Regions from separate parts of the Litoribacter ruber genome, predicted to be linked through region 1. Evidence: riboswitches for the same ligand, from Rfam matches in the RefSeq annotation. Region 1 holds a riboswitch; each other region holds the start of a gene.
The links. Region 1 has a riboswitch for thiamine pyrophosphate ahead of thiM (hydroxyethylthiazole kinase). Riboswitches for the same ligand answer to the same signal wherever they lie in the genome.

Region 1 (5,171 bases):
TCACGGGATCAAACACTACCGGGATTTTCGGATACCTCTTAAGTGTTTCTACAATGACATCCACAACTTCAGGCCTGTCCAGCATGCCTATTTTGATGGCCTTGGGCTTGATGTCCTCAATCACGGCCAAAATTTGCCCTTTGATGATATCAGGAGGAATGGAGTGGATTGCTGTCACACCCAAGGTGTTTTGAACCGTGATTGCTGTAATGGCAGAGGTGCCAAAGCAACCGAGTGCGGAAAAGGTCTTGAGGTCGGCCTGTATCCCCGCGCCCCCCCCACTGTCCGATCCGGCAATGGTGAGGACGGGAATATATTTATTTCTTAAATAGTTTTTCATGGGTGACTTATTATAAAACCTGCCAGGTTATTCGTGAAATTTATCCAATCTGGCAGGTTTTAACTTATACTCTTTTCAATTTGATTTCGAAATTCCTCGGCAGCCTTGGCGGGGCTAGGGTCACTGCAGATGCCGGAGACCACCGCCAGGCAATCCGCTCCGGCCCGAATTACCGACTCCGCATTGCTCACTTTGATATTGCCTATTGCCACCAGGGGCTTGCTGGTCATCTGTCTCAGGTTTTGCAGCCCATTCAAGCCCCACTCCGTGTAGGTGTCAGCTTTGGTGGGAGTGGTGAAAATTGGGCTTACTCCATAATACCAGGCAAACTCGCTGCCTGCCTTTGTCAATTCTGAGGCCTGTTCCAGCGAAAGGCCCACAGGGTAGTGGCTGCCCAAGAGGCTTTTTACCTGTTGCAGACTTTCATCTTTCTGCCCGATATGAAGTCCTGTCGCCTCTACTGCTTTGGCCACTTCCACGTTGTCATTGATTATCAACGGCACGTTGTATTTCGAACAAATTTCCTTTAGACGAAGGGCTTTTTCGGTGAAAGCAGGTGTGGCAAGATCCTTTTCACGTAGCTGTATGATCTCCACGCCGCCTTTGATTGCCTCTTCCATTACCCAAAAGAAATCCCTTCCCAGACAGGCTTTTTGGTCAGTTACTAAATACAGGCGGAATGGAAAATCTGCAAAATCCATTTAGAGCATGCTGATTTTGGCAAGGTTGGTGATATCGGTGTCGCCCATCTGGTGGAGGCAGTCGTAAATGTAGAGTTGCATGGTCCCAGGACCGGATGCCATCTCAGAGGCCATCTGCCCTGCCATGCCCAAAACCGCCATAGCCGATACGGTGGCATCAAATGGGTCATCTATTACAGCGGCAAATGCCCCTATCAACGCCGAGGCTGTGCAGCCCATTCCCGTGATTTGGCCCATGAGTTCGTGGCCATTTTCTATCATCGAAACCCTGTCGCCTTGGATTACATAGTCCTTTTCCCCTGAAATGCACACCACGGCACCGGTAGAATTGGAGAGGTTTTTTCCAGCCTCAACGGCCTCATCGGAGGTGTTGGCGCTGTCCACACCTTTGGATGCGATGTCGATTTTGGCCAAAGACATGATCTCGGAGGCGTTGCCTCGGATGACGGTCGGTTTGTGGTGGAGAAGCTCGGCAAGGGTATCATTGCGGTATTTGGAGGCACCAGCACCTACAGGATCCAAAATCCAGGGTTTGCCAATGGAGTTGGCCTTTTTGGCGGCGAGCATCATGCTGTCTACCCAATATTCGTCCAATGTGCCGATATTGATTACCGAGGCGCCAACCAAGTCAATGAGATCTTCCACCTCAGGGTGGGCATGTGCCATGATGGGGGAGGCCCCAATGGCCAATATGGCGTTGGCCGTATTGTTCATCACCACAAAATTGGTGATGTTGTGAACCAGCGGGCTTTTTTGCCTTACAAGCTGTAGGTTTTTGATAATAGACTCCATGGTAGTTGTGGGTTTAGTTAGGAGTCCCTTTGAAAAGTCAATACGCAACTTTTTCCTTCGGCAGTGCGAACTGCATCAGGTTCAAAGGGTATAATCTCAGCCCAACTGGGCACCCCTAAAGTTTGATTATGGGAACTAAGTTAGTAAATCCTGCCATCGAAGGCAATTTATGGCCAAGCTTTTAGAGCCGCTTCGGCGATGATTCCATCCTGTTCGCTTGTTACCCCACTGATTCCGATGGCTCCTATCACGCGGTCTCCATCTTTGATTGGCAACCCACCTTCCACGGCTACCACATTCGGCAAACTCATTAAATGGCTGTTTCCGCTCTTGGCTCCATCTTCAAAAACCTTGGTAGACCGCTTGAAATAGACAGAAGTTTTTGCTTTGGCAATGGCCACTTCCACGCTGCCCACCTGGGTGCCGTCCATGCGCCTCAAGGCCAGCAAATGCCCACCTTCATCCAAAATGGCAATGACCACGTTCCAGTTGTCCTGTCTGGCCCGCTCCTCAGCCGCATCTGAAATCTTCTGTGCAGCCTCCAGGTCAAGGGCACGGGTTTGGGAAAGGGCAAGGTTGGTGATGGAAAAGAAAAATAAAGCGATTAAAAGTCTTTTTTTGATGTTCATGGTGAAGAAAATTAGTGGAGATTAAATTTACGGATTTCCTAGCTGAGATTTTCCAAAAGCTGAAAATTATTAAAGGGGAGGTGTTTGTCAGGCTTCAGCAAAAAACTCTGTGAAACTATTTTTTTTTAAAACCCATTTAAACTCTGTGTCCTTTTCTTTTACGCCTCAACTTATCCTGCTCCAATTGACCTGATGTTTTCTTTGGCTTTGAACCTGCCGTAGGATCAGGGCATTGCTGGGGTGGCTGAGATCAGGGTCCTCGGCCAGGATATTCTGGGCGGCATCTCTTGCAATGGCCAAGATAGGGGCATCCTTGCTTAGGTCACCGATCAGCAGGTCCATGATGCCACTCTGCTGTGTGCCCATCAGGTCACCAGGGCCACGCAGTTTGAGATCTACATCTGCAATCTCAAAACCGTTATTTGTTCTGACCATGGTATCAAGGCGGATTCGGCTGTCTTTGGAGAGTTCATATTTGCTCATCAGCACACAATAGGACTGCTCGGCGCCACGTCCCACGCGCCCTCTGAGCTGGTGGAGCTGGGAGAGGCCAAACCTTTCCGCATTTTCAATGATCATGACTGAGGCATTGGGCACATTTACACCCACCTCAATCACGGTGGTGGCCACCATGATCTTGGTTTCTCCTTTGACAAACCGCTGCATCTCGTAATCCTTGTCAGCCGGCTTCATTGCTCCGTGCACGATGCTGAGTGGATATTGCGGAAAGGCCCTGGCGATACTTTCATATCCGTCCATCAAGCTCTTTAAATCCATCTTTTCCGATTCCTCAATGAGCGGATAGACTATATAAACCTGCCTGCCCAATTCGATTTCTTTCTTGATAAACCCAAAAACCTTGAGCCTGTCCTTGTCATAGCGGTGTACAGTCTGGATAGGTTTTCTGCCAGCCGGTAGCTCATCAATGACCGAAATGTCGAGATCCCCGTAAAGGGTCATCGCCAAAGTCCTGGGAATAGGCGTGGCGGTCATGACCAGTACATGCGGAACAAACTGCTTGTTTTTGGCCCAAAGTTTTGCCCGCTGGGCCACACCGAATCTGTGCTGCTCATCCACGATGGCTAGGCCAAGATTCTTGAACTGGACGATATCTTCCAAAAGCGCATGGGTGCCGATGAGTATATGGAGTTCTCCGCTCAACAAAGCTGCATGGATCTTTTTCCGTTCCGACTTCTTGGTGCTGCCTGTCAGCAAGGCAATATTGAGCCCCATCATATCCGCAAATTCCTTCAAGCCCTCATGATGCTGGTTGGCCAAAATCTCCGTGGGTGCCATCAGACAAGCCTGTGACGATGAGCCTATGGCCACCAGGCAGCAGATAAAAGCCACCATGGTTTTGCCGCTCCCTACATCGCCTTGGATCAACCGGTTCATCTGCTTTCCCGATCGCATGTCGTTATAAGCCTCCTTGATCACCCTTTTCTGCGCTCCGGTAAGTTCAAACGGGATATGGTTTTTATAAAATTCCGTCAGCAGGTTGGTATCTGAAAGAATCTGCCCCTGGGATTTCTCCGTTCGGGTCAATTTAAGTTTCAACAACCTGAGCTGTACATAAAAAAACTCCTCAAACTTTAGCCTATAAATGGCTTTTCTCAAAACCTCAGGGTTTGAGGGAAAGTGTATTTCTTTGATCGCAGGCTTTTTTGCCAGAAGGTTGAACCTCTCCAAAATGCTTGTCGGTAAAGTTTCGTGGATCTGAGGTAGGGCATTTTGCAGCAGGATTTCCATGATTTTGGAAATGCCCTTGCTGTCGAGAAATTTTGCCCGTAGTTTTTCGGTAGTGGAATAGATCGGCTGAAAGGCATTTCGGTTTTCTGTTGCCGCTGTATAGATTTCGAGTTCGGGGTGGGCGATGCTGAATTTACGGCCGTATTGATTGGGCTTTCCAAAAGCAATATAAACCGCTCCAACGGTAAGTTTTTTGACCACCCATTGTACCCCTTTAAACCAGGTCAGTTCCATTTCCCCGGTTTCGTCTCTGAAGTAGCCTACCAGCCGCTTCCTTCTCCCGTCACCGATGGTTTCTATTTTGACCAACCTGCCCAATATCTGTACGTGATCAAGTTCGGCAGTAAGGTGGCGGATTTTGTAAAACTTGGTGCGGTCCTCATACCGGAAAGGGTAGTGCTGCAGCAATTCCCCAAAAGTAAAAATGTTGAGTTCTTTGTTGAGCAACTCAGCTTTTTGGGGGCCTACGCCTTTCAGAAATTCTATTTTGGTATCGAAGTAGCCGGGCACGGGTTGAAAGGGGTATGTTTTAAAAACTTCCCAAATTAAAACAAATCCAGGAAAAGATGGCTAAGAAGGTACAAAAACCTACTTTGCCTTCAATGCACTAATAAATTGTCGTATCTATGACTTTTTAAAACTTAAAATTTATTAATGATTAGTGCAGAGTTTTAATTTTTTAGTCATATTTATAACCAAGTTATGAAAAAGTTTTATCCAATTTTTGCAGCGGCTTTGTTTTTTGCTTGTTCAGAAAACCCAAAGGATCTTTCCCAAAGCCAATCACTTTCTCTCAACTTTGAGCTTGACACCGTGATGGTGGATGCGGGGGATGATATTATTTTTTTGGCAGGTGGACTCCATCAATCGGACTTGAGTTCTGATGGAACGACATTTTATAATTTTGATTTCAATGAGAATCTTCTCGAGGTCATTGATCTGGATAATCTTCGGCTCTCT
Region 2 (5,171 bases), on a different contig from region 1:
TTTCACTCAATTCGTGAAACTCCTGTGGGAAGAATACTTTATTAAAATTAATCTTTAAAACCTCAAGCTAACCCCGGCCAAGAAGTTTGTGCCGGCCATGGGGTAGTAGAAGTTTTCGGTAACAAGTTCTCTGCCACCAGCTGCTTCCCCTGGGAGGAAATAGCTGAAAGTGTAGCCGTTTGGTTCATAAAGCTCGTTGAAGATATTGTTGACCAAAAGGGTGAACTCCATTTCTTTGACAAATCTGGGACTGATCTTGTAGATGAACCTCAAATCGTTGGTGAAAAAGGCGTCTAGCTTTCTGTTTTCGTTTTGGGTGTTGTCCAGATATTGGCTGTCCACATACTTGGATAGCAGGGAGATTTCAAGTCCTTTGATCGGACGGAAGTCAATCATGGCTGATCCTACCACATTGGGGGAGAAGGCGATGTCGGTGTCCGTATAGGTGAAGCTTTCCTGCTGGAAAACCTCGGCGGCGTAGTCATCCACAAATTCGGTGAACTCTGCGATCTTGTTTCGGCTGAAGGCAATGTTTCCCCCCAAAGTCCACTTAGGGGAAAGCATCACCGCTCCGTCCAACTCGATACCCGCTCTATAGCTATCCGCCACATTTTCTCGGATATAGGCCCCTACATCATTTAATTGCCCTGTAAGCACCAATTGATCATTATACTTCATGTAGTAGAGATTGGCGCCATATTGGAAATTGTTGTGCTGTGTCCTTACACCAGCCTCAATGTTTTGGAGGTTTTCTGGCCTTGGAATCTCTGTGAGGGGGCTGTCAGTGAAATCCCTTCTCACTGGTTCACGATTGGCTACCGCATAGGAGGCGTAGAAGGTTTTGCCTTTGGCCGCCTCATAGCTGAAGCCGAATTTTGGGTTAAAGAAATGGTAGTTTTGGAATCCGCTGATGTCTCGGAGGTCGTTGTTGATTCCTACAAATCTATAGTCGATTCCTCTGTATTGAAGGTCGCCAAAAAGGTAAAGCTGGTCTACCACTTCATAGGTAGCTTTAAGGAAAATGTTGCGGTCATCTTTCACCGCATTGTTGTCATAATAACGGTCCCGGATATCCGTATCGCCTGCTACTCTCATCCAGATGATTTCCCCAAAGTGGTCCCCGTCATAACGGTTTGCCCCACCGCCCAAAATCGCATCCAATCGGCCGTCACCGGAGATGTAATTCAGCGAGAAAGTCGCCCCATAGAAGTCATTGTCCAACCATCTTCTTCTGATGATGTCTGTTCTTTCAATGGTTTCCCCACCAATCACAATAGGCTGGATGCCGTAGTTTCTAAGAAGTCGGTCATTTGGACGGAACTGCTCATAATATCCGGCGCCTTTAGTATAGTGCAGGGCCGCATTGGCTTTCCAATTGCTATCCAGATTACCGGCATAGATGAATTGATAGTGCTGCTGCTGGTAATTATCCGTTTCGTTTTCGTAGGTATAGCTGTTAAAAGTACGGTTGGTCTGCAGCAGGTTTTCCGGGACACCATTCCAAGCTTGGTAAGTTTGCTCAGCTCCTGCAAATACATTCATTTTGAAAACATGGTTGTCGCCATAATAACCCCCAGATAGATAATAGGAGCGAAGGTCTGAAAAGGCACGGTCAATGTAGCCATCGGAAGTGATCTGCGATAATCTTGCGTCTACTGCCCACCTGTTGTTCAATAGGCCCGTTCCGGCTTTCACTGTATGGCGCCGGGTATTGAAAGAACCGAACCCATTGTCGATTTCGGCGTAGCTTTCTTCCCTTTTGGTATCTGTCTGGATGTTGAGGCTGGCCCCAAAAGTAGCCGCACCATTGGTGGAAGTACCCACACCACGCTGGATCTGGATGTTTTCCACGGATGAGGCAAAGTCCGGCATGTTGACCCAGAATACGCCATGGGATTCGGCATCATTAAGCGGGATCCCGTTTACTGTTACGTTGATTCTGGTTTGGTCGGAACCCCGGATTCTCAGACCCGTGTAGCCCACACCTGCTCCCGCATCGGAATGGCTGACCACTGATGGGGTGTAATTTAGCAGGAAAGGAATGTCCTGGCCCAGATTGTTTTTGTTGAGTTCCTCTTTGGAGATGGTTTTAAAGGTTGTGGGGGTGGTCTGTCCGGCCCGTGTGGCTGTAACGATAAACTCCTCGGTGGAAAGCAGGCTTTTGTCCAAGGAGAAATCCAATTCTAAATCGGCCGAAATGCTGATGCTTGACCTTGTGGTCTGGTACCCTACGTAAGAAACCCTCACATCGTAATCTCCGGCAGGAATCCTGTTGACTTGGTAACGGCCGATCATGTCGGTGGTGCTTCCCCTGCCGGTGCCCTCTAAGATAATGTTTGCTCCCGGAAGGGTTTCACCAGTTTCGGCATCGGTGACTGTGCCGGACAAACGGTTCTGTGCCATGGCGCCGATGCTCATGAGCATGACGGATAGCATGAATACTAACTTTTTCATGTAATAATGGTGATAAAAACTGTTGCCTTTCGGCAGTTTGGTTAAACATAGAAGCAAACCAAGGGGAGGCTGCTCCACTTTCTGTAAACCGCTCATTTCCCTTCGCCGGTACTAACCGTATCAGGTTCAATGGGTATGATCTCAGCCCGTTATATTAGGGCACCCCTTAATGGGAGCAAAGGTAAGGATATTATCAAGATCGGCAATGGAATTAAAAATAGAAGAATTAGGAATGAGGAATTAAGAATGAACGGTTGAAGAAAATGGCCACAAAGGGCTCAAAGGCGCTAAGACTGGTTCGCGGACAAGGAAATGGGCACAAAGGAGTTGCACCAGGTTTTAAAAAAGTCGCGAAAACGGTTGGGAATAAATAATTAGCAATGAAGAATGAGCGGGCATGTTATTATAAAAAAAAAGCCGCACTAAGTTAGATTTAAACCTTAAATAGAAGAATTAGGAATGAGGAATTAAGAATGAACGGTTGAATAAAATGGCCACAAAGGGCTCAAAGGCGCTAAGACTGGTTCGCGGACAAGGAAATGGGTCGCAAAGGAGTTGCACCAGGTTTTAAAAACGCCGCGAAAAGGGTTGGGAATAAATAATTAGCAATGGAGATGAGCGGCAATGTTATTATAAAAAAAAAAGCCGCACTAAGTTAGATTTAAACCTTAAATAGAAGAATTAGGAATGAGGAATTAAGAATGAACGGTTGAATAAAATGGCCACAAAGAGCTCAAAGGCGCTAAGACTGGTTCACGGACAAGGAAATGGGTACAAAGGAGTTGCACCAAGTTTTAAAAAAGCCGCGAAAAGGGTTGGGAATAAATTATTAGCAATGGAGAACGGGCATGTTATTATAAAAAAAAAGCCGCACTAAGTTAGATTTAAACCTTAAATAGAAGAATTAGGAATGAGGAATTAAGAATGAACGGTTGAATAAAATGGCCACAAAGGGCTCAAAGGCGCTAAGACTGGTTCGCGGACAAGGAAATGGGTCGCAAAGGAGTTGCACCAGGTTTTAAAAACGCCGCGAAAAGTGTTGGGAATAAATAATTAGCAATGGAGATGAGCGGGCATTGTTATTATAAAAAAAAAAGCCGCACTAAGTTAGATTTAAACCTTAGTGCGACTTCTTCGACTTTGTGGGCAATTATTTTTCAGAAATTAAGCTGTGCCCAATGCCTTCAGGTGATAATAATGCGATGCAAAGGCCTGTCTTAGTCTGGAGTGCTCCAAGTAAGGCACTTGGTATTCCTGGCACACATCCTTGATGATCTTGCTTATTGCAGGATAATGGATATGGGAAATCTTTGGGAAAAGGTGGTGCTCCACCTGGAAATTCAGCCCGCCTACCAACCAAGTCAATACCTTATTTTTGGTGGCAAAATTAGTGGTGGTTCTCAATTGGTGGGTAGCCCAGTCGTCTTCCAGCTGGACGCCTTCATTGATAGGGAAGATGGTTTCCTCTACTGAGTGAGCCATTTGGAAGATGACGCTCAGGAAGATGCCCGTGGAAAAGCCAAACAGGAGAAAGCCTACCAACCAGGGCATAAAACCTAACAGATAAATGGGCAGTGCCATAAACAAAACCGCATGGACTAACTTGAAGCCCCAAAAGGAGATGTGGTCACTGGTTTTCATTTTCTGGATAGGGGTGATGCCTACCCGGCCGGTCACATATTTTTTGTAATCGGTCACAAACACCCAGTAATGATAGAGCAGGCTATAAGTCAGAAGGAAATATAGATGCTGATACTTGTGCATGCCATACCGCTTTTGGGCTGGGCAAAGTCGTAGGAAAGGCCGTGCGTTCATATCGTCATCCACACCTTCAATGTTGGTGTAGGAGTGATGGACCACGTTGTGCTTGGTTTTCCACATGAAGACATTTGCCCCTAGGAAGTTGATGGATAAGCCAGCCAGTTTGTTGAGCCATGGCTGGTTGCTAAAGCTGCCATGGGCGCCATCGTGCATGACATTAAAGCCAATCGAGGCCGCCAGTCCGCCTAGGACGATGCTTTCCAGGATGGCAATAGGCCAGAAAGGAGTGAAGAAAAGCAGGTGGATATAAACCGCCACAAATGAGATAGTCAGGATTATGGCTTTGGTGTAAAGCTGGGTGTTTCCTGTTTGGGCAATGTTATTTTCTTTGAAATGATTCTGGACGCGTGCTTTTAATGTTTGGTGAAATGGGGTGGATTTCTGGAATTTTGGTTTTTGCATAAAGAAATGATGAAATTCTAATTCATTTTGGCCACTGAAGCGCTGCCGTATTACTGGGGGGACTTTAATAGCTATTAAGCAAATATAAGCTTTTTTAAACTTTTCAAAAATGCAAATATTGATAGGTGGTTAAATCCTTTTTTATTGCTTTATCTTTTGATTTGCTTCATTTACCTAACGGCGGCTTTGGACATATAATTCAATCCATTCGTTTTTTTCTCATTAATGCCTCTATTATTTCAATAGAGGCATGCAATCTTTCTTCAATCATGCCGGAAACCAATTGATAAGGAACACTGGTGGTTTGGATTTTTTCCAAATAAACATTAAAAAAATAATTCCTCATTTCAGGTTCAGGATGTTCCCGCTGCGGGTCGGGTTCCCAGGGCATATCTATGTTTGTAAGCAGGTAGAGGTCATAATTCCTGCGGCTGATTTCATCTAGGGTCCAAGCATGGGTTTTACCATATTTATGGCGACTCCAAACATCGATC
Region 3 (5,171 bases), on a different contig from region 1:
ATCGATATGTTGGCAAATTTATCCCGGATCAGCTTGACCGCATTGGAGAAGTAATTGATGTTGACGGTATAATTCGCCTCGCCGGACACCAATAGCACGTGTTGGAAGCCCAGGGCCTTGATGGCTTCGACTTCTTCCAGCAATTCGGAGTCAGAGAGCGTCTTTCGCGGGACACGGTTGTTGAAGCTGAAGCCGCAGTAGGTACAGATGTTTTGGCACTCGTTGCTCACATACATGGGCGCGTACATCTGTATGGTTTTGCCAAATCTCTCCTTGGTCAGTTGGTGGCTCACCTGGGCCATTTCTTCCAGAAACGGTTCGGCCGCAGGACTGATCAGGGCCATAAAATCCTCTAAATTTCGCTTTGGACTACGGATGGCACGGATTACGTCTGCTTCCTGCTTGCTGTTGATTCTTTCGCTGATTTCCTCCCAGCTGTGATTTTCAAATACTTCTACGAAACTCTTCTGCACAATTCGGTCTTGGTTATTCATTCAAAAATTGGGTGAGGGGAGAGGATGCCTCAGCGTGGCTGCTGATTTTACCCAATCTGGCTTCAAATGCCATTCTACCAGCCTCAACAGCTAATTTAAAGGCCTTGGCCATTTCCCTTGGATTTCCAGCCACGGCAATGGCTGTATTGACCAAGACCGCATCGGCACCCATTTCCATAGCTTTGGAGGCGTCCGATGGAGCTCCAATGCCGGCATCTATGATCACTGGCACACGGCTTTGCTCAATAATGATCTCCAGGAAGGTTTCGGCTTTGAGTCCTTTGTTTGTCCCAATGGGGGCACCCAGTGGCATCACAGCAGATGTCCCGGCATCCTCCAGCCTCTTGCATAGCACAGGGTCGGCGTGGATGTAGGGCAGTACAATAAAGCCCATTTTGGCAAGTTCCTCAGTGGCCTTAAGCGTTTCGATGGGGTCCGGCATCAGGTATTTTGGATCCGGGTGGATTTCCAGCTTCAGCCAATTGGTCTCCATGGCCTCCCTGGTAAGCTGGGCAGCAAAAATGGCTTCCTTGGCATTTCTGACTCCGGAAGTATTAGGCAAAAGGTTAATATGCGGATGTTGCAGATGGGTGATGATCTGGTCGGTATCGGTTTCCATATCCACCCTCTTAAGTGCCACGGTTACCATTTCACTTCCCGAAGCCAGCACAGCCTCCTCCATATCCTTATTGCTCCCGAATTTTCCTGTTCCCAGAAAAAGGCGGGAGGTAAATTCCTTATCTACTATTTTTAGCGGCTTCATAAAGTTTTCTGTTAAAATTTTTAATACTTGAATTGGGATCGTCCAGAAGGGCAGATGATACCGCCACTCCATAAACTCCGCATTCCAGTAATTGCGGTATATCCTCGGCATTTACGCCTCCTATGGCATAAATGGGTACCTGACCCGAGGTCAGTTTGCTGCAGATGTCCGTGTATCCCTCAAAACCGAGGATTGGGCTTAGTTTCTCTTTGGTGACTGTAAATCTCAATGGGCCCAAGCCTACATAATCCACTCCCTCATCAAGTCTTTGCTGTACATGCTTCAAGGTATTGGCTGTTCCACCGATGATTTTCTTTACGCCCAAAATCTTACGTGCTTCGGGAATGCTTCCATCATCAAGGCCCAAATGTAACCCATCTGCATCAAGCTCCTGAGCGGCTTTGATATGATCGTTGATCAGAAGTTTGGCTCCATAGGCCTCAGTAAGGCTTTTGACTTCCGTTCCGATTTTTAGAATCTTGTTTAAGGAGGCGCTTTTCCATCTAAACTGCACCCATTTGCAGCCGGCATCCAAAACCAATTTAATTCCCTCAAGTTGCTCTTCGGCCGTATGGCCATGACTGATAAACTGCAATCTTTCCATCACACACTTTCTTTAAATTGTAATGCCAAATTTAGTTCTTCCAAGGCTTTGGGTTGGGTGGATTTCCATATGCCTCCTAACAGTGCGGCACCTGAAAAACCCATCTCCATCACCAGGGGAAGCTTTTCGTTGGTAATGCCCCCTATGGCAATGAGATTGTGGTCAATATCCCTTACCTTTTCCCATTTTTTTGGATCAAAGGGTTCCCCATATCCTTTTTTGCTAATGCTTGGAAAGACAGGTCCCATGAAGATGTAATCAAAGTAGGGTGGTAGTGTTTCCAGGGTGTCAAATGAATGGACAGAGGTGCTTAGGTGAAATCCCTGATTTTTCTGGTTTTCAATTTCCTCGACCGGCGTACTTTCCCGAAGGACCTCAGAAAAGTGGAGTCTTTTGATCCCTAAGGGTCGGGCAATATGGTGATGGGAATGCAGGGCAAGTTTCTCCCTGTGCTCATGTCCTATGAGCTCAACCAAGCGGACAAGGGCATTTTCGGGAAGAAGGGGTTTTTTGAGGTGAAAACGTTCTACTCCACAGGCTAGATAGCTCCGGATGAGCTCAGCTTCTTTGCGTACCGGCACGAGTGAAGAGAACAGTATAATTTTCATCTCAGCCCCCTTGAGTTGCTTTGAATACTACCACTTTTGCGGAATCCCTGATGATGGTTTCCGTCCATTTATTGCGAGGAATCACCTGATTTTCTATAGCTAGGGCAATTCCTTTTCCATTATTGGGAAAAGTCACCGATACCAATTCTGCAGCGCTGATTTGCTCATACTGGGGTAGGGACTTGGGGGTGTTGTTCAGAATTATTTCCATTTATGGTGAAATTTTGACTCAGAAATACAACACTTTAGGTTTGGTCTCTATGTGGACCTAGACTTTTCCCTTCGACAGTCCGAACTGCATCAGGTTCAAAGGGTATGATCTCAGCCCGCCGGGGCACCCCTAAAGTATTTAATACAAAGATAATAGTTTTGGGCAGAAGACCTACCCTCATTTCTCCACTAAGTATTTCCAGTACCTCTTCGGTACGTGTTGCAGATGCAGCTTTGGATTTTTGCGGCTGGCTATATTGGTGGATTTAAAGTAGTTTTTCCATAAGGATTGAAATTCCATTTCCGTATCGTCCCATTCTATGCTGATAAGGGCAGGGGTTTCTGAATTTTCAGTTTGGTGAAATTCTACGGGTACTACTTTAGTCAAATCATAAAAGACCCCGTAATTTCTCTTGAGGTCAAATATCATCCACTTTTGGTCTGCATACCGGTTTTTGAAATGCTCCGAAATCAGCGGCAGCACATCAAAGTCTGGCTCAATGGTGGCATAGTAAATCTGGTCTGAGGCCAACTTGAACCTGACAAAAGCGGTCATCCGGTGCCTTTCCCTGCTGAGCTTTTTCATGATTTCCTGCAAGGCCAACACAGATGGGTGTCCGTAATCCTTGAGCACATCTTTTTCTGACTTCAGGGCATAGCGCACCACTCCAGATACGATATTCCCCACGTTTGTCTGCTCCGAAAGGGTGGCTTTCCATAAACTCTGAAGACCACTTTTTCCCAAGAGTGATTGGATTTTCGTTTTTACTCTTTCTGCTTTTTCCTGATCGGCAGACACTTTATGTATTTTTTCAAAAAGCTGTGGCCCCAGATCACCTTCAATATATATTTGAGGCTCGGCTATTTTTAGGGCGTAGCTTTCAAAAATTGCCGTCAGCAAGCCGTCAAATGATCCGTCATAGGTAAAATAGCTCATTGGAAAAGGGAAAGTTGAGGGGAGAAGTTTGCGGAAAATTTGCTGCTGCCATTTTGGAGGATAAGTTGACGCAGGGTCAAACTGTCCATGTCCCTGGCACCCACGTGATTTCCACAGGTGATAAAATGCTGGGCGCGGTTCATGGCAATTCCAAATTTGCGAAGCTTGTCCATATTCAATGCCCCAAATTTTCTGGCCGCTATTATCTTTTTGGCAGATTTCACTCCCACGCCCGGTATTCTGAGTATCAAGTGGTAATCAGCCTTATTGACGTCAACAGGAAAATATTCCCGGTTTCTCAAGGCCCAACTTAACTTAGGGTCAATCTCTAAATCTAGGTTCGGATGTGTTTCATTGACAATCTCCTGAGGGTTGAACTGATAAAATCGCATCAGCCAATCGGTTTGGTAAAGACGGTTTTCCCGCACCAAAGGCACAGGAGTGCCTAGAATAGGTAAGTTTTGGTGTTCTAAAACAGGTACATAGCCTGAGAAGTACACCCTTTTGAGATTGAACTTCTGGTAGAGGGTTGAGCTGGTTTTGATGATGTCCAGGTCACTTTCTTTGGTCGCCCCGATAATCATCTGGCTGGATTGGCCAGCAGGAGCAAAAATGGGGGTGGATTTGATCAGTTTCTTTTCCTCCTTAAATTTCAAAATATCCTGCTGAATAGAGGCCATGGGCTTGATCATGTCCTTGTGGTTCTTGTCAGGAGCCAACAATTTTAGGCCTGAAGAGGTGGGGAGTTCAAGATTAACGCTTAGTCGGTCGGCATACAGCCCGGCTTCCCGCATGAGTTCATCGCTGGCACCTGGGATGGTCTTTAGGTGGATGTAACCATTGAACTTGTGTTCCTGCCGGAGTTTTTTGGCGACCTTGACCAATCTTTCCATGGTAAAGTCTGCGTCTTTGAAAATGCCAGAGGATAGGAAAAGGCCCTCAATGTAATTTCGGCGATAAAAGTTGATGGTGAGTTCCACTACCTCATCCACGGTAAAAGCCGCCCTTTTGATGTCGTTGCTTTTTCGGGACACACAGTAAAGGCAATCGTAAATGCAGTGATTGGTCAGCAGGATCTTCAGCAGGGAGACACAGCGCCCGTCTTCAGTATAGGTATGGCAAATTCCCATGCCGCTGCTGTCGCCAAGGCCTTTGTCCTTATTGGCTCGTTTGCTCCCGCTGGAGGAGCAGGATACGTCATATTTGGCCGCATCTGCGAGGATATTAAGCTTTTCCTTTAATCTGTCCCAGTTCATTCTTACCTCTTTCTTCGAATCTATTTCAACATAAAACGTCGAAATTAATTCCCTAGTAGAACGCAAAACTGGGGGCTATTTTCGGATTTGTGAGATCTGTGACGGAAGTTGTCGCGTTTAATGAAACTTTGATCTAACCGCAATGGGGCAAAGAGGCGCGAAGTTATTGAGTAAAAAAATAACCACAGAGGATCAGAGGGGTAAAAAGTAAAAAGTCAAAGGTAAAAAAGATCTCTCACTTCTCACCTTTAACCTCTCACTCAAAACTTTGCGAACCTCTGCGATCCTTTGCGGTGAAA

Region 2: it holds a riboswitch for thiamine pyrophosphate, as region 1 does, so the genes downstream of both, KI659_RS09955 (TonB-dependent receptor) here and thiM (hydroxyethylthiazole kinase) in region 1, are expected to answer to the same signal.
Region 3: it holds a riboswitch for thiamine pyrophosphate, as region 1 does, so the genes downstream of both, thiS (sulfur carrier protein ThiS) here and thiM (hydroxyethylthiazole kinase) in region 1, are expected to answer to the same signal.

What each region holds. Positions count from the first base shown of each region.
Region 1 is NZ_JAHCMY010000002.1:48,206-53,376, reverse strand. Features, by position in the region: gene thiD (bifunctional hydroxymethylpyrimidine kinase/phosphomethylpyrimidine kinase) at 1-340, opposite strand, end outside; gene thiE (thiamine phosphate synthase) at 400-1,041, opposite strand; gene thiM (hydroxyethylthiazole kinase) at 1,042-1,833, opposite strand; TPP riboswitch at 1,869-1,960, opposite strand; gene KI659_RS04910 (GlcG/HbpS family heme-binding protein) at 2,001-2,462, opposite strand; gene recG (ATP-dependent DNA helicase RecG) at 2,628-4,721, opposite strand; gene KI659_RS04900 (DUF4221 family protein) at 4,914-5,171, shown strand, end outside.
Region 2 is NZ_JAHCMY010000004.1:269,443-274,613, reverse strand. Features, by position in the region: gene KI659_RS09955 (TonB-dependent receptor) at 55-2,454, opposite strand; TPP riboswitch at 2,536-2,631, opposite strand; gene KI659_RS09950 (fatty acid desaturase family protein) at 3,619-4,677, opposite strand; gene KI659_RS09945 (AAA family ATPase) at 4,877-5,171, opposite strand, start outside.
Region 3 is NZ_JAHCMY010000010.1:44,106-49,276, reverse strand. Features, by position in the region: gene thiH (2-iminoacetate synthase ThiH) at 1-494, opposite strand, end outside; gene KI659_RS14835 (thiazole synthase) at 487-1,257, opposite strand; gene thiE (thiamine phosphate synthase) at 1,232-1,861, opposite strand; gene KI659_RS14825 (thiamine phosphate synthase) at 1,861-2,469, opposite strand; gene thiS (sulfur carrier protein ThiS) at 2,471-2,680, opposite strand; TPP riboswitch at 2,730-2,821, opposite strand; gene KI659_RS14815 (TIGR03915 family putative DNA repair protein) at 2,858-3,616, opposite strand; gene KI659_RS14810 (putative DNA modification/repair radical SAM protein) at 3,613-4,872, opposite strand.